Regions from separate parts of the Priestia sp. YIM B13490 genome, predicted to be linked through region 2. Evidence: predicted binding sites of a transcription regulator. Region 2 holds the regulator's gene; each other region holds the start of a gene.
What was found. The regulator Rex, encoded in region 2, represses fermentation and respiration genes when NADH is low (regulators of the CRP and FNR family bind a similar motif). The targets are predictions, from matches to a motif close to TTGTGAAATATTTCACAA.

Region 1: ACFX4R_RS18830 (AtpZ/AtpI family protein) is a predicted target of Rex. The motif match lies at 2,256-2,273, and genes of this name have one in related genera.
Region 3: ACFX4R_RS10235 (cytochrome c oxidase subunit II) is a predicted target of Rex. The motif match lies at 2,227-2,244, and genes of this name have one in related genera.
Region 4: ACFX4R_RS18455 (cytochrome ubiquinol oxidase subunit I) is a predicted target of Rex. The motif match lies at 2,659-2,676, and genes of this name have one in related genera.

The regions. Positions count from the first base shown of each region.
Region 1 covers NZ_JBHZOT010000006.1:142,415-146,633, reverse strand. The annotation lists gene ACFX4R_RS18850 (F0F1 ATP synthase subunit B) at 1-308, opposite strand, end outside; gene atpE (F0F1 ATP synthase subunit C) at 411-623, opposite strand; gene atpB (F0F1 ATP synthase subunit A) at 714-1,424, opposite strand; gene ACFX4R_RS18835 (ATP synthase subunit I) at 1,443-1,814, opposite strand; gene ACFX4R_RS18830 (AtpZ/AtpI family protein) at 1,821-2,042, opposite strand; gene ACFX4R_RS18825 (S8 family serine peptidase) at 2,340-4,219, opposite strand, start outside.
Region 2 covers NZ_JBHZOT010000028.1:11,150-15,368, forward strand. The annotation lists gene ACFX4R_RS28790 (CPBP family intramembrane glutamic endopeptidase) at 1-252, shown strand, start outside; gene ACFX4R_RS28795 (YdiK family protein) at 249-476, shown strand; gene tatC (twin-arginine translocase subunit TatC) at 502-1,257, opposite strand; gene tatA (twin-arginine translocase TatA/TatE family subunit) at 1,273-1,458, opposite strand; gene ACFX4R_RS28810 (redox-sensing transcriptional repressor Rex) at 1,512-2,150, opposite strand; gene ACFX4R_RS28815 (ABC-F family ATP-binding cassette domain-containing protein) at 2,609-4,219, shown strand, end outside.
Region 3 covers NZ_JBHZOT010000003.1:60,202-64,420, forward strand. The annotation lists gene xylE (D-xylose transporter XylE) at 277-1,704, shown strand; gene ACFX4R_RS10230 (hypothetical protein) at 1,903-2,049, shown strand; gene ACFX4R_RS10235 (cytochrome c oxidase subunit II) at 2,433-3,371, shown strand; gene qoxB (cytochrome aa3 quinol oxidase subunit I) at 3,346-4,219, shown strand, end outside.
Region 4 covers NZ_JBHZOT010000006.1:59,798-64,016, forward strand. The annotation lists gene ACFX4R_RS18440 (LacI family DNA-binding transcriptional regulator) at 67-1,077, shown strand; gene ACFX4R_RS18445 (threonine/serine exporter family protein) at 1,223-1,984, shown strand; gene ACFX4R_RS18450 (threonine/serine exporter family protein) at 1,999-2,454, shown strand; gene ACFX4R_RS18455 (cytochrome ubiquinol oxidase subunit I) at 2,756-4,162, shown strand; gene cydB (cytochrome d ubiquinol oxidase subunit II) at 4,149-4,219, shown strand, end outside.

The DNA.
Region 1 (4,219 bases), on a different contig from region 2:
ATGATTTCTTCTTTTTTATCTTCTGCAGACTTTCTAGCGTTTTCCATCATTACTTGCACTTCTTGACGAGATTGCTTTAAGATTTCACGCTGCTCTTCAACAAGCTTCTTCGCTTCCTCATTTTGCTTTTCTGCTTCATCAATCTCACCGGCAATATGCTCTTCACGTTTTTTCATGATTCCCATTACAGGACCAAACGCGAATTTTTGAAGTAACGCAAGTAGGATAAGGAACATCACTAATTGGAAAAGAATATCTCCACCATTAATGCCTGCTGCTCCTAACACAAACATGTTCGACACGGCCATGTTCACTCCCTTCAGAGACTCCACATATATAATTTACTTATTAAAGACATAAAGTAATGGCGAAGGTTCTTTTGAATGATCTTCGCCACATGTAACACATTATTATTTACCTTGTACCATGAATGCAATAACTACGGCGATAATTGGAAGCGCCTCAACTAAGGCAACCCCAACGAACATCATTGAAGTTAATGTACCACGTGCTTCTGGTTGGCGAGCTGTGCCTTCAATCGTCTTAGAAACGATAAGACCGTTACCAATACCAGCACCTAGTGCCGCTAAACCAATCGCAATTGCAGATGCTATTAAACCCATTTTATAAAGTCCTCCCTTAATATATATGATTTTGTTTAACTAAGTTTTGTTTTGTCCAAATTGGGTATTACTTGAACAAAGCTTTATAAATTAATGGTCGCTACTCACTTTGTGAGATAAATAAACCATCGTTAACATTGTGAAAATGAAGGCCTGAATTGCGCCTACAAAAATACTAAATCCTTGCCATAAAAGCATTGGAATAGCAGCTCCAATTGTACCTAGGAAGCCTGTTGTTGCTAAACCAGCTAGCAAGCTTAACAAAATTTCCCCAGCATAAATATTACCGTAAAGACGAAGGCCAAGCGTTAACGTATTGGCAAACTCCTCGATAATCTTAAGCGGGAATAAAAATGCCATTGGCTTGAAGTAATCTTTCGTGTATGCAGAGAACCCTCGCATTTTAATACCATAGTAATGTGATAGTACAACTACCATAACGGCTAACGTCAGCGTAATTGCTGGATCAGCGGTTGGCGATTTCCACCATAAGTTATGGTCAATCACGATGGCAAATGGAAGACCCAACATATTTGACACAAAAATGTACATAAGTAAAGTTACACCTAGCGTCAAAAAGCGGCCACCTGTTTTCCAATCCATATTGCTATTAACGAGTCCTTTAACAAAATCTAAGACCCATTCAATAAAGTTTTGTGCACCGCTTGGCTTCATAGCAAGAGTACGAGTACATAAAACTGCAATTAAGAATACAATAACAGAAGCTACGGTAACCATAAGCAAGTTACTTTGACTAAAAGTAAGGCCTAGAAACTCTATAGTTGGTGATTCATGACCCAACTGTGTTCACCTCTCTTTCTATCTTCTACGCATATTTTGAACAACTAAATCTATGATAATGACAACGTAATACGTCATTAATCCCACAACTACACTAATAATATGAAAGGTTTTTGGATAAGAGATGGTAATCACAACTGCGAGAGCAGCTGTTGCAAATCTTACAACAGTCCCAATTGAACGGGGCTTTTTCCCCTCATCCAACGCCTGTCCAAACTGCTCAAACTTTCTTACTAAGTTCCACAAATTATACAAACTCAGGGCGGTTCCTAAAATTAAACCTGCAAAAACAGCCTTATAACTTGTAAATCCCCAGCCGAGAACGTATAATGCTAACAAATACAATATGTATGAACGAAGTCTTGGAAAAACGTGCTGCAAATCCTGCATGAATTATTAATCTCCTGAAAAAAAATGGTGGACTGTCCGCAGCATCATAAAAACACCTGCTGCTAGCCCTGAAAGAAGGCCTAAAATCAAAAAAAGTGGTTCGGTGTCAAGCCATTGATCAGCCCATCTTCCAGAGAATAAGCCAATTAAGACTGAACCTGCTAACTGTGATAGAATGATTGACACTAATGCCATCGCTTGCAAAGGATGACGGTTGCGATCTTTCATAAGCTCATACCCCTTTTGCAAAATTTTCTTTTTTCCGAATTCTCTATCGTTTTTATAGCTCAATATATGATAGAAAGGCAAAAAAAATTGCTAAAAAAGGTAAAAACAGCTAATAAAATACGCAGAAATATCAACGGTTTTCACAGGTTGAAAACCTTATCATTTATATTCCCTGTAAGCATACAATAGCGTATATTTAATGTCAATGTGTTTAAGCTAAAAACTTCACAATCTCTTCTTATTGTTCACATTTCTGCCACACATAAAACCTCTTCAAATGAAAACATTTAAAGAGGTTCATTCAATCGTTATTGTACTGTTTACAACATGCTCTTGTCTATGCTTTTTCACAAATGCAAATATTTGGTACGCTCCCGGTACAAGCGATTCATCGATCGTTATTTTCCGTTTTCTCATGCCTCTTTCTACATCAACGTCAACATCTAAATACGATATAAACTGTAAAGACTGCTTATCAAAAAGAGCAACGCCTAACTCATCTGCTCCTTCAGGCAAAAACAGTTCATAGCTATACGTATTTTTCTCTTTTTCCGCTGCTACTTGCAATCCCATGACACGGGGATAATCTGGAATGCTAACCATGTACATATAAGGAAGCGAAAATGTTTCACGTGAATCATTTATTTCCAAATATCCGTCATATATACCTTTATTTTTAAAACGGGGCTGCACCGATAAAGTGACAGCTATTTCTTTTGTCTGATGGGGCTGCACCGTGACGGGTAATGGAACATCCCAATTCACTCCTTCATCCCTTTTCGGAACGTTCAAGCGATACGTTTTTGCTTTATCAGACTGGTTATCAATTTTAAATGATAAGACTTTCTTTGATGGGCGCGTAAAAATACCGAAAGATAAAGAAGATGGATAAAATAAAGAGTCTGCTGTGACAGCTTTTGCTATTTGAATTCTCCCGGCTCCTTGTTCATATACGCGATACGTTTGACCATTTAGCTGCTGCATTACTTTACTTGTGTTCATCAATGAAGCTTTGACTTGTTCAGGAGACCAGTTCGGGTGAGCTTGTAAAATAAGAGCGCACGCTCCAGCTACATGGGGCGCAGCCATACTTGTTCCATGCATGCGTTCATATCCCCCAGGAACTGTACTATTAATGAAGTAACCAGGTGCGACGACGTCCGGCTTGATTCCCCAAGTAGTCGTTACAGGTCCTCTTGAACTGAAAGATGTGAGCAAGTCTTGCACCACTTGCTTGCCAGTGCGTAAGTATGGTTGTTGAGACTGAATGTATTGATTAATGGTATCACCGTTTTTTTTACTTACCCATATCACTGGAATATTTACTGATTCTTGTAGTTTACCGATTATGCTTTTTTCAGTCGGACTATATAAAATAACGGCTTTTGCTCCTGCCTGTTCAGCTTGTTTAATCTTTTTTTCAACCACATTTCCTTCTGCTTTTAGCAAAATGACGTTACCCAACGCATGCTTTTGCTCTTCTTTGAAGTATTCTTCATTTATTACACGCAGCGTTTGATTAAACGTCCATGGACGAGACCCTTCTACTGGCGCCATCATAATTTTTTCTTTGTTAAATCCAATTGTTAGAAATTGAACTGTTGTCGGGGAAACAGAAGCGCCAACCGAAATAGCTTTTCCCGCTGTACCTGGAGAGCCCACGGTCCATAAACCTGGACCTGAATTGCCGCTGGATGTAACCGTTACAATTCCTTTTTCAACAGCTCGATCTAACGCTAAGCTTGTTGGTAAATCAGGGCCATTCACATCATTTCCTAATGATAAATTAATAATATCTACATCATCTTGAATTGCTTTTTCGATAGCTAGAATAACACTTTCAGACGTTCCAGCTCCACCAGGTCCAAGAGCTCGGTATGCGTAGATCTCCGCCTGAGGTGCTACACCTTTAATATTTCCATTTGCTGCAATAATACCGGCTACATGAGTGCCATGCAGAGTAGGCTCTCCTTGCTCCCGAGTGGTTTCCATCGGCTCATAATCTTTATCTATTACATCATACCCTCCCCTGTAGGTTTGTTTTAAATCGGGATGAGAATAATCAACACCCGTATCGATGACGCCTACTTTGATCCCTTTTCCTGTTAAGCGCTGATTATGAGTATCAAATAAGCCTCTTACCTGTTCTGAGCCAATGAAGGTTACACTATTTTCTT
Region 2 (4,219 bases):
TCTGCATTTATTAGTTCCCTTATTTTTGCTGCCGTACACTGGGATTTTAAACATTTGCTCGTGTATACAGCCATGGGATTTGTATTTGCATTCCTTTATGCAAGAACAAAACTAATTATTGTACCCATTATTGCTCACGTGTTGATGAATACAGTCGTTATTTTATCTCAAACTATTTTTGCAGATAAAATTATAGAAATGCAAAAGCAAGCAGAACAAATGCAGTTTATTTTTGGAGGCATGTTTTTATGAAGAATATCCCTTTAACACGAGGGTTTATTTATATTATTATGGGGGTTTTATTCACCTACCTGGCTATTCAAAATGCTCAGGAAACCGTGTGGAATTTCCCCACGATCTTATTTGCACTCGTAGCCGCGTTCGATTTCAGATTTGCGGTGCGCATTTTTATCTTGCACTATAAAATTAAAAAGTTGCAGCAGCAATATAAAAATCAAGATGATTCATCTAAATAAAAAAACCACTGTTTCAGTGGTTTTTTTACATACTAACATCTTCTCTTTCTTGCTCTGCCCTTGCCTTTAACACTTTGCGATACGAAATGCGGGAAATAATGATGCTGATTTCATACAAAATTAAGAGCGGCACTGTCACCATCATGTGCGAGAGCAATTCTGGTGGTGTAATAAGTGCGGCAATAACTAGCAGTACGAAATAGGCATACTTTCGAATTTGAGATAAAAACATAGGCGTGATAATTCCTAATCGCGTCAAAAACATGACGACAACAGGAAGCTGAAACAACAGGCCAAAAGGCAGTGTGAGCTGCATTAAAAAAGAAAAGTATTCATTAATGCCAATCACTTGGTTTACATTCAGCTCATCAGAAACGCGCGTCATAAAATCGACGACAAATGGAAACAACACAAAATAAGAAAAAGAGACACCGCCGATAAAGAGAAAAATGGAAACAGGAATATATCCAAGCGTTACCTTACGCTCTTTTTCATATAAACCAGGACTAATAAATGCCCAAAGTTGATACAGTGCAACAGGAGCTGCAAGTACACAGCCGATAATAACAGCAAACTGCATATAAATCTTAACTGGATCTGTTAGCCTAAATGCATTCATCGTTAAATTTTTTGCCTCATCAGCATGCTGTAAATAGACAATAACCTTATCCGCTATAAAAAAGCCGCCAATTGTGGCAATGACAAAGAAAAATAAAACAATTAAAATGCGCTTTCGCAGCTCTCCTATATGATCATATATTGACATTTCTTGTTCGGTCATACTATGATCACCCTTTTACTCTTTGTCATCTACTTGACGCTGTTTATCTTTTTCACGATCTTCTGAGGCACCGCTAGCGGCATGCTTAAACTCTCTAAGCGTTTGCCCGACTGATCTTCCTAGCTCCGGTAACCGTTTCGGTCCAAAAATAAGCAGTGCTACAATCGCAATAATAATCCAACTGCCTGCTCCAATCCCCATATTCCCACTCTCCTTATTAATTTAGACTTAAGGAAATCGTAACACAGTCCATCTTATTCAACAGGATAATTTTTCAAAAAGTAGACAAGCGACTGTAATTCTACAGCCAGATCAATATGATGCAGTCGAATCTCATCCGGTACGTTTAAGCGTGCAGGAGTGAAGTTTAGAATCCCTTTAATTCCGCAATTCACTAAACGATCGGTAATTTGCTGAGCCACAGTGGCAGGAACGGTTAAAATCGCCACTGAGATATCATCACTCATATAATCTTCCAATTGGTCAAGGTGATAAACCGGCACGTCGCCTACTTTTGTACCGACTTTATCTTCTATCACATCAAAAGCGCACTCAATTTTGGTGTTATTATTTTTAATAAAATTATAATTTAAAAAGGCCGTTCCCAGATTCCCTACGCCAATCAGTGCTACTTTCGTTACTTCATCTTGGTCTAACGTTTTACGGAAAAATGTAAGTAAATAATTCACATTGTAGCCGTATCCCTTTTTCCCTAATGCTCCAAAGTAAGAAAAATCCCGGCGAATAGTAGCAGAATCAACTTTCACTGCCTCACTTAACTCCGCTGACGAAACACGCTGTTTACCAGAAGCATGCAAGTTTTTTAAAAAACGATAATAAAGCGGCAATCGTTTAGCCGTTGCTTGTGGTATTTTTAATTGTTCAGTGTTCACGTTGTACCCCCTCAGTTCATGTATGTCATTACTAACATTTTCAAGTCATATTGCATTACCTTTCACAAAGCCTCAACCGCCTTGAGGTAGCGCTTCCAATTCTCTCTCTTTTCTCTTGTTTTATATATACTCCGCTTCACACCCCGACGCCTTTTGTCTATCCAGGAATACTTAAAGTCGGTAGCTAGAACGAAGCAATTAGCCCTTCAAAGGATCCGTTTGTTAGTCATGACGGATTTTCTACATCCATCATATATAAGTTCAGAGATGCACTTATCTCTTATTTTAACATAGTATCCTGTATAAAATGTGCAGGTAAAATCATTTTATTTCATGAATCAAAACATTCGCTTCATCATTTGTTCTTGTCCCTCTAAAAATTACAAACGCTTGTAGGAAGAACTTGTAGTTGAAAATATGTTAAAATACACTATGGATATACTACTAGAGGTGAAAAAATGATTATTCTACAATTGAACGGTATTACAAAATACTATGGGGCAGAACCCATTTTATCGAATATAAAGTTAGAAGTACAATCAAAAGACCGCATTGCCCTAGTGGGACGAAACGGTGCAGGTAAATCAACTTTATTAAAAATTATTGCTGAGCAGCTTTCTTATGACAGCGGAGAAATTATTAAACCTAAAGGTGTTTCCATTGATTATATGGGACAAGATACAGTTCTTGAGTCAACACTCTCCATATGGGAAGAAATGATGACAGTCTTTGCTCCGTTAAAGAAGATGGAAAAAGAATTACGTACGCTTGAAACGAAGATGGGCGATCCAGACATTTTTAATGATTCAGTTCAATACGAAAAACTAACCAAAGAGTACGATCAGCTTCAAGTAACGTTCAAAGATTTAGGCGGCTATCAATATGAAGCGGATACACGATCTATTCTTCACGGTTTCCGTTTCTCAAACTTTGACTATAGCACCCCTATTTCCTCCTTGAGCGGTGGACAAAAAACGCGCTTGGCTCTTGCAAAACTGCTTTTAACAAAGCCAGACTTGCTTATTCTGGATGAGCCTACCAACCACTTAGATATTGAAACTTTAGCATGGCTGGAACAGTTTCTGCAAGGGTATGAAGGAGCTATTTTAATTGTTTCACACGATCGTTACTTCCTTGATAAGGTCGTAAATCAAGTGTATGAAGTCACACAAAAAACAACGGTCAAGTACACGGGCAACTACTCTAAATACCTTGTACAAAAAGCAGAGCGATATGAAAAAGAGTTGCGTCAGTACGAAAAGCAGCAAGATGAAGTCGCAAAACTGAATGATTTTATTCAGCGAAACATCGCCCGCGCATCGACTACAAAACGTGCGCAAAGCAGACGTAAGCAGCTCGATCGAATGGAGTTAATAAATCGACCTAACGAAGGCGAAAAATCAGCTAGTTTTTCGTTTGAAATTGAGCGTCAAAGCGGAAATGAAGTCTTAAATCTCGAAAACGTGTCCATCGGATATGATGAAAACAAATATGTCGTCCAAGACGCAAACCTTCGGATTAAAAAAGGTGAAAGCCTTGCGTTGGTTGGCCCTAATGGAGTTGGGAAATCTACGTTATTAAAAGGTATTGTGGATAAACTAAGCTTCAAGACTGGAACCATTTCTTTTGGCTCAAACGTAATGGTTGGTTATTACGACCAAGAGCAAGCTAATTTAACGTCTAATAAAACTGTTTTAAATGAGCTTTGGGATGACTACCCATCCAAACCTGAAAAAGAAATTCGTACAGCGCTTGGAAATTTTCTGTTTTCAGGTGATGATGTACTGAAAATCGTTTCGACGCTTAGCGGTGGTGAAAAAGCACGTTTGGCTCTTGCGAAGCTTATGCTTCAAAAAGCTAATTTCTTAATTTTGGATGAACCTACTAACCATCTTGATTTAGATAGCAAACAAGTACTCGAGAATGCGTTAATTGATTACCCAGGGACTCTATTATTTGTTTCACATGACCGTTATTTTATTAATCGTATTGCAAACAAAATAGCAGAGCTATCTCCTGAAGGAGTAGAAGAATTTCTTGGAGATTATGACTATTATGTAGAAAAGAAA
Region 3 (4,219 bases), on a different contig from region 2:
TTTAAAAAGAAACTTCATATGAAAGTAGCTTGTATCAATTGATTATGGTTGTATATCGATATACCTAACACAAAAGGAAGTATAGAAAATGCTGTAGTAAGATTTGATTCACTAGAAAAATACGTACATTGGAGGGGAGGATAAGAGCAGTTAGTCGAATAGACGACGAAAATTTCTTTTGTGTTCCAAGAATTTGAAAACGTATTCAAATAAGTGCGAACTCAGTTAGAAATAGAACTTCTACTGTTACTTTTAACTAACTGCTTTTAACAACGCATGAAACAAAATCGAAACTCATTATATATTTTTTCTATTACCTTAGTTGCCGCTATCGGAGGGTTACTGTTTGGATATGATACAGCTGTAATATCTGGAGCTGAAGAATCATTAAAGGTGTATCTTATTGACAGCTTAGGGTTAGGATCTTTAGCACATGGTGTTACTGTATCAAGTGCTTTAATAGGATGTATTATTGGAGGATTGGTATCTGGTTATTTTGCGACGAAACTAGGACGCAAACAATCACTTATACTAGCAGCTATTCTTTTTATAGTCTCAGCGTTAGGCGCTTCTTATCCTGAGTTTTTATTTTTCACAAAAGGGGAACCGACACTCTCTTTGTTACTTGCTTTTAACTTCTACCGCATTATAGGTGGGATTGGTGTTGGCTTAGCATCAGCCATTTGTCCCATCTATATAGGAGAAATTGCACCGGCAGATATTCGCGGCAGATTGGTATCGTTCAATCAATTTATGATTATTTTTGGAATGTTAGTCGTTTACTTCGTGAATTGGGGTATTGCAAATGGGGAAACCTTAGAATGGATTAATGATGTAGGTTGGAGATACATGTTTGCTTCAGGAGCCATTCCAGCTTTACTCTTTGCAGCACTCTTGTTTTTAGTTCCTGAAACGCCTCGCTACTTAGCTATACAGAATCAAGATCAAAAAGCTTTAGCCATACTAACTAAAATTAATGGATCTTCAGAAGCGAAATCAATTTTAGAAGATATTAAACAAACAATTTCTACCAATGTTTCGTCTGAAAAATTATTGGCATATGGAAAATTAGTTATCGTTGTAGGTATACTGCTTTCTGTATTTCAACAGTTTGTAGGAATCAATGTAGCTCTATATTATGCTCCGCGTATTTTTGAAAGCATGGGAGCAGCTAAAGGTTCTTCTATGCTGCAAACTATTATTATGGGATTAGTAAACGTTATTTTTACAGTAATTGCAATTTTGACGGTTGATCGTTTGGGAAGAAAACCTTTATTAATAACAGGGTCTATCGGAATGGCCATTGGAATGTTCGGTGTAGCAAGCATGGCTTTTTCAAACATCATTGGTATAGGGACGCTTGTATTTATCATTATTTATACAGCTTCCTTTATGATGTCATGGGGACCAATTTGTTGGGTGCTCATTTCAGAGATTTTTCCTAATAAAATTAGAGGTCGTGCTGTAGCTATTGCCGTAGCTGCTCAGTGGGCGGCTAACTATTTTATTTCCTCTACATATCCCGTGATGATGGAATATAGCGGAGGATTAACATATGGTTTTTACGGTTTAATGAGTATACTTTCTGCTTTGTTTGTCTGGAAATTTGTTCCTGAAACAAAAGGTAAAACTCTCGAACAAATGGAAAATATGTGGAGAAAAAAACTAGGGCTTCAAAGAGTAAGAAGGCCATATAACCATTGAGCTTTTACTTAGAGAATAGATGAATATAAAAATTTCAAAAACACCTAAACTATCTTTAGGTGTTTTTAATATGTAAGCTTTATGAAGAAAGTGGATAGCTTTTTTAAAAAATATTGCTATAGTGATAAGTCTCTTTGAAAATAGAAATATAGTTTTCTTTATGAGGAGTGTTTCATCGTAAATATAAATAACGGTGCAATGAATTTACAAAAAATCTGGGGGTATCCGCTATATACGGAATATCCTAAAGAATTAAAGTATGATCATGCTTCCTGGGTTCCCGCGTATCAGAATCGGAAAATGATTGATTGGATGTTTCAGCAGGTCAAACAAGCAAATCAGTAAGTGTTAAAGCTCAATACTTCATCTAGTACTTATAAAAAACTCTTTCAGTTAATAAAAACTGGAAGAGTTTTTTTCTTTTATTAGGATAGTCACAAGGCACCTTTTATTCCCCACAATTACCCAAATATGTGACGAATTTATGGTAAAGCCATTTAAACTAGATAAAAAGCGCTTCAAGTGTGATGAATATCACACCTTTTAATGATACAACATGATAATTTTTTAGGAGTAAGCAATATGTCATGACAAACTTCAATATGTTAGGAGGTTATTAGCCTTTTGATCTGTTGAGATGCATCTCTAATATGCACGTTTATATACTATTATTATGTACAGAGATTTAGAAGAAGGGAGCCTGAGCTTAGGTGAGAAAGCAAAAATCAATGCATATTGGCAAGTTAATCATTCTCTCCGTATTCATCACAATTTTTTTAGCAGGCTGTGATAGTCGTTATTTGATTTTAAATCCGCAGGGGGCGGTGGCTCAAAAAGAATACCAGTTAATTATTTTTTCCATAATTTTATGCACAATTGTTGTTATTCCTGTTTTAGGTCTGCTTGTGTATATCGTTTTACGCTACCGTGATAAGCCTGGAAACAAGGCTTCGTATAGGCCAGACTGGGACGATAGTAAGCGTCTTGAATTTATTTGGTGGGGCATCCCCATTATTATTATTGGTATTTTAGGTTTCGCTACGGCCAAGACGACGTATGACTTAGTAGATCCGCCGAAAAAAGATGTAAAGCCGCTAACAATTGAAGTAACATCCCTTGACTGGAAATGGTTATTTCAATATCCGGATCAAAATATTGCGACAGTGAACTATGTCAACATTCCAAAAGATGTGCCCGTTCAATTCGTGCTAACGTCAGATGCACCTATGAATTCTTTTTGGGTACCGGAGCTGGGAGGACAATTATATACCATGCCGGGAATGGCAATGGGGCTTTGGCTGCAAGCTGATCACAAGGGAGAATATTTTGGTTCGGGTGCTAATTTTACGGGTGAAGGGTTCGCTCATATGAACTTTAAAGTTAAATCTACATCGACAAAAGAATTTAATCAATGGGTAAAGCAAGTGAAAGAAACATCACCAGCTTTAACAAAAGCTGATTATAGCAATCTTGCCCAACAAGGTCTTTCTCTAGAAAAATCGTATTCTACCATTCCTAAAGGCTTATTCCAAGAAATTGTCATTAAAAACGGTGGTCAATATTATAGTCAGCATCACCATATGAAAAATGAAGACATGAAGACTATGAATGTGGCTTCTGAAGAACAAGTACATGCACAGCATGAGCACCAGGAAGGAGGAAAATAAGTTGTTAGAAAAATTAAAAGATTTTTCATCTCATTTTTTTGTGACAGGAGAACCGATGATTTACGGAGCAGATGTCGCCATTTTATTAACATTAGCCGGTATTATTTTTGTTCTTACGTATCTTAAAAAATGGAAGTGGCTATGGCGTGAGTGGCTCACAACGGTGGATCATAAAAAAATTGGTATTATGTATATGCTTTCTTCATTATTAATGCTGTTTCGAGGCGGAGTAGATGCATTATTAATGCGTATGCAACTAGCATTCCCTCAGTGGCATTTTCTAGATTCTAATCATTACAACGAAATTTTTACTACGCACGGAACCATTATGATTCTATTTATGGCAATGCCGCTTATGTTTGCGTTCTTTAACATTGTTGTACCTCTTCAAATTGGAGCAAGGGATGTCGCCTATCCTTTTTTAAACGCGGTAAGCTTTTGGCTATTTTTCTTTGGCGCCATGCTTTTCAATTTGTCGTTTGTAATCGGCGGCTCGCCAGATGCAGGATGGTTGAGTTATCCTCCGCTTTCTGGCATGCAGTTCAGTCCTGGACCAGGTCAAGATTTTTATATTTGGGGCATTCAAATATCAGGTATTGGCAGCTTGGCTTCTGGAATTAATTTTATTATGACTATTTTAAAAATGCGTGCACCGGGCATGAAACTTATGCATATGCCCCTATTCACGTGGTCCGTTCTAGCAAGCTGTATTATTATCATTTTCGCGTTTCCTGTATTAACCGTAACGCTTGCTTTATTGTTTATTGACCGCTTCTTTGACGGACACTTATTTACTATGACCGGCGGAGGAAATCCGATGATGTACATTAACTTAATTTGGATGTGGG
Region 4 (4,219 bases), on a different contig from region 2:
TAGTAGTATAATAAAGAAAAATGTTTACTTGGTCGATAGACTAAAAGAAAATGGGAGTCGGTACGAATGGGGAGAAAAAAAGTCACGATTACAGAAGTAGCAAAAGAAGCGGGTGTTTCATTAGCTACGGTATCAAGAATCTTCAATAATAAAGAAGGTAAAATTAAAATTAGTGAAACAACTAAACAAAAAGTGCTAAAAGCAGCAGCTCATTTGGGGTATCAGACGAATCCATTTGCGGCAGCTCTTCGGGCCCAAAAAACAGGGATTATCGGGATATTAATTAGAGATTTAAAAGATCCGTTTCTAATTGAACTATTAAAAAAGGTACAGCAACAAGTCCAAAGTCGAGGGATGGACGTTCTTATTGGACACACGGATTACGAAGAAACAACGGCTGAGCGTCAATTAAATGCTATGATGAACCATTGGTTTGATGGGGTCATTTTATTAGACTATGTAGCTGCTCAGCATCCGTTTGTAGATGTATTAAAACAATATCAAACGCCTTACGTTTCTCTTACAGGAGACGCCTCTTCTGCACTTTGGCCGATTGTACATGTAGATGATGCGGTGGGAATGCAATTAGCTGTTGCTCACTTAACGGGCCTTGGTCATAAGAATATAGGGTTCGTTGGAAAAGCTGTAAGCGGAGTCGAGCACCGTCTGTCCCTTTTTTATCAGTATGTACCGTCAGCAAACGCAAAGTTTGTGAAAGAAGATATGAATAACTCAGATGAACTATATCAGTTTATAAATGAGCTAGCTCATCATCCAGAGCCTCCAACTGCGCTTATTTGTGCTACGGATTACATTGCTCTGAAAGTGATACACTGTGCGTGGCAAAACGGGCTTCACGTTCCAGCAGATTTATCTGTTATAGGGTTTGATGATATTACAGAAGCTAGTGAAGCGCATCCTCCACTAACAACTATCCGTCAACCGATGGAAAAAATGGCTGAAAAAGCAGTAAACCTCTTACTTCAACAAATTCAGGATCAGCAAGAAATAGATCAGATACAGTATAAAATGGCACCTTTATTAGTAGAGCGCGAGACCACAAAACGTATGAATTGATAAGGAATGTATATACTATTCCTGAAAGTGTGAGACAAAAAGTCCACACTTTTTTGCATTAACCATTGCGTCCACTTCCCTCTTTCTTATACACTGTATGCTGTGGGGGAAAAAAACCAAGCTTTAATATGTTTGGAGCGATTTGATGACACAACAAAAATTAGATAAATATGAAATTATGGACGTTAGCTTACTAGCAGGTAAAATTATGTTAGAAAGCGGAGCAGAAACGTATCGAGTAGAAGACACAATGATGCGGATTGCAGCGTCTTACGGTATAAAAAAATCCCACAGCTATGTGACGCCAACAGGGATTATGTTTTCACTTGAAACGAAAGAACCGACGAAAACGAAGTTAATTCGTATTTCCGAACGAACGACAGATTTAAAAAAAGTAACCATGGTAAATAGCGTCTCAAGAACAATCAGTCAAGGAAACATCTCCTTGGAGGAAGCGTATGAAATGCTACAAGAAATTGAAGCAACAAACGTAGCTTTTCCACTATGGGTTCAACTTGCAGCTGCATCCATTTCTAGCGGATGCTTTTTAATCATGTTTCAAGGTTTATGGACGGACTTTATTCCAGCTATGTTTTCAGGAGGTCTCGGATTTTTAACCGTGGTGTATTTCCACCGTCTTATTCCGATTCGCTTTTTTGCTGAGTTTACCGCTTCGTTAGTTATTGGACTTTTATCAGCTCTTTTAGTCGCTTCAGGACTAGGCACGCAAATCGATAAAATTATTATTGGATCCGTTATGCCACTCGTTCCTGGCTTATCCATTACCAATGCAGTGCGAGATTTAATGGCGGGACATTTACTGTCTGGATTATCAAAAGGAGCAGAAGCGTTTCTGACGGCATTCGCTATCGGTGCAGGTATTGCCATTGTATTTACACTTCTATAGAAGGGAGGCATCATATGCATATCGTAGAGCAGATAATTACAAGTTTTATTGCTTCAGCAGCATTTGGGATCATTTTTAATGTTCCACGTGAATCATTATTAAAAAGTGGCTTTGTCGGAATGATTGGCTGGCTCATTTACTATTTGCTAACGTTCTATGGCGTAGATGAAATTCCAAGCACAGTTGCATCGGCCTTCTTTATTGCTATTATTAGTCAAATTTACGCAAAAATTTATCGAACGCCGATCATTATTTTCACCGTAGCAGGTATTATTCCGCTGGTTCCGGGAGGAACAGCATACGATGCCATGCGTAACTTTGTAGAAAATAACTATAATGAAGCGATTAGTCTTGCAGCAAAAGCCTTTATGATTTCAGGTTCAATTGCCATTGGTATTGTGTTTTCTGAAGTCATCAATCAAATCATTCGTCAGTCTAAATTAAATGCCAAAGCAAAATATCGACCATAGAGAAGCAAGCTCAAATCAGAGCGTGCTTTTTTTATGAAAAAAATAAAGAGATCCTTCACTTTTTTGTCACAAGAAAGTCACGTTTTAGTCTAAAAACGTTCAAAAAATGTACGTGCACAGCTAAAAAAATAGACTATACTATGTAAATAGAAAGAGAGATATTACATATGTATGTGAAACATTGAGCATATCTCTCGAATTATTATGCTCAATGTTTCACAATGTAAGTAAAAGATGCTCAGAAATGAGCAAAGTATCTATGGAAATGATGAATGTTCTTATATATGAAAGGAGAAAGAAGATGGATACAGTTATACTATCACGTATTCAATTTGCATCAACGACGCTGTTTCATTTTATCTTTGTACCGCTATCTATCGGTCTTGTCTTTTTAGTAGCGATCATGGAAACGATGTACGTAGTAAAAAAAGATGAAAAGTATAAAAAGATGGCAAAGTTTTGGGGGCACTTATTCCTGATTAACTTTGCTGTCGGAGTCGTAACAGGTATTTTACAAGAATTTCAGTTTGGCATGAACTGGTCAGAGTACTCAAGGTTTGTAGGAGATGTATTCGGTGCGCCGCTTGCTATTGAAGCACTACTCGCGTTTTTTATGGAGTCCACTTTCCTTGGACTGTGGATTTTCGGGTGGGATCGTTTGCCTAAATGGCTGCACTGTCTATGTATTTGGCTTGTTAGTCTAGGTACTATTTTTTCGGCGTTCTTCATTTTAACGGCTAATTCTTTTATGCAGCATCCGGTTGGAATGGAGCTGAATAATGGCCGTTTAGAAATGAATGACTTCTTTAAATTGTTAACAAACGGTCAGCTGTGGGTTGAATTCCCTCATACCATTTTAGGTTCGTTTGCAACAGGCGCCTTTTTTATCACGGGTGTTAGTGCCATTATGCTCTTGAAGAAAAAACATTTGGCTTTTGCCAAAAAATCATTTCAAGTTGCCATTATTGTAGGGTTAGTTTCAGGTGTGGGAATTGCGTTATCTGGTCATGAACAGGCTGGATACTTAGTTAAAACACAGCCGATGAAAATGGCCGCAAGTGAAGGATTATGGGAAAACAGCGGAAGTCCAGGCGCTTGGACGGTGACAGCAAATATTCACCCCGATGAAAAGAAAAATACGGGGGAAATCAAAATACCTTATTTATTAAGCTTCTTATCATACGGGAAATTTTCAGGTTCCGTTCCTGGGATGAACGAGCTGCAGGAGCAGTACACGGCGAAATATGGAGCAGGAAATTATATTCCACCCGTTCGGACAACATTTTGGAGTTTCCGCATTATGGCTGGTCTAGGTGGCGTATTATGTGCATTAGGCATTTGGGGCACGTACTTGCTTTCTCGTAAAAAACTTCAAGAAAGCAAACTATTTTTGCGTATTATGACGATTGCCATTGCCTTTCCGTTCCTTGGAAGCTCAGCAGGTTGGATTATGACAGAGATTGGCCGTCAGCCTTGGGTTGTATTTGGCTATATGAAAACGGAAGATGCCGTGTCTCCTGGTGTAACAGCAGGTGAATTGCTGTTTTCTATTATCTCGTTTTCATTCTTTTATTTAATTTTAGCTGTGATTATGGTGTTCTTGTTCGTTAAAGAAATTAAAAAAGGTCCAGATCACGATCACGAAGCACATACAAAAGTAGTATCAACTGATCCGTTTACCAAGGAGGGATACAATGTTTTCTCTTAATGAATTCTGGTATTTACTAGTATCCATTCTGTTTGTTGGTTTTATCTTTTTAGAAGG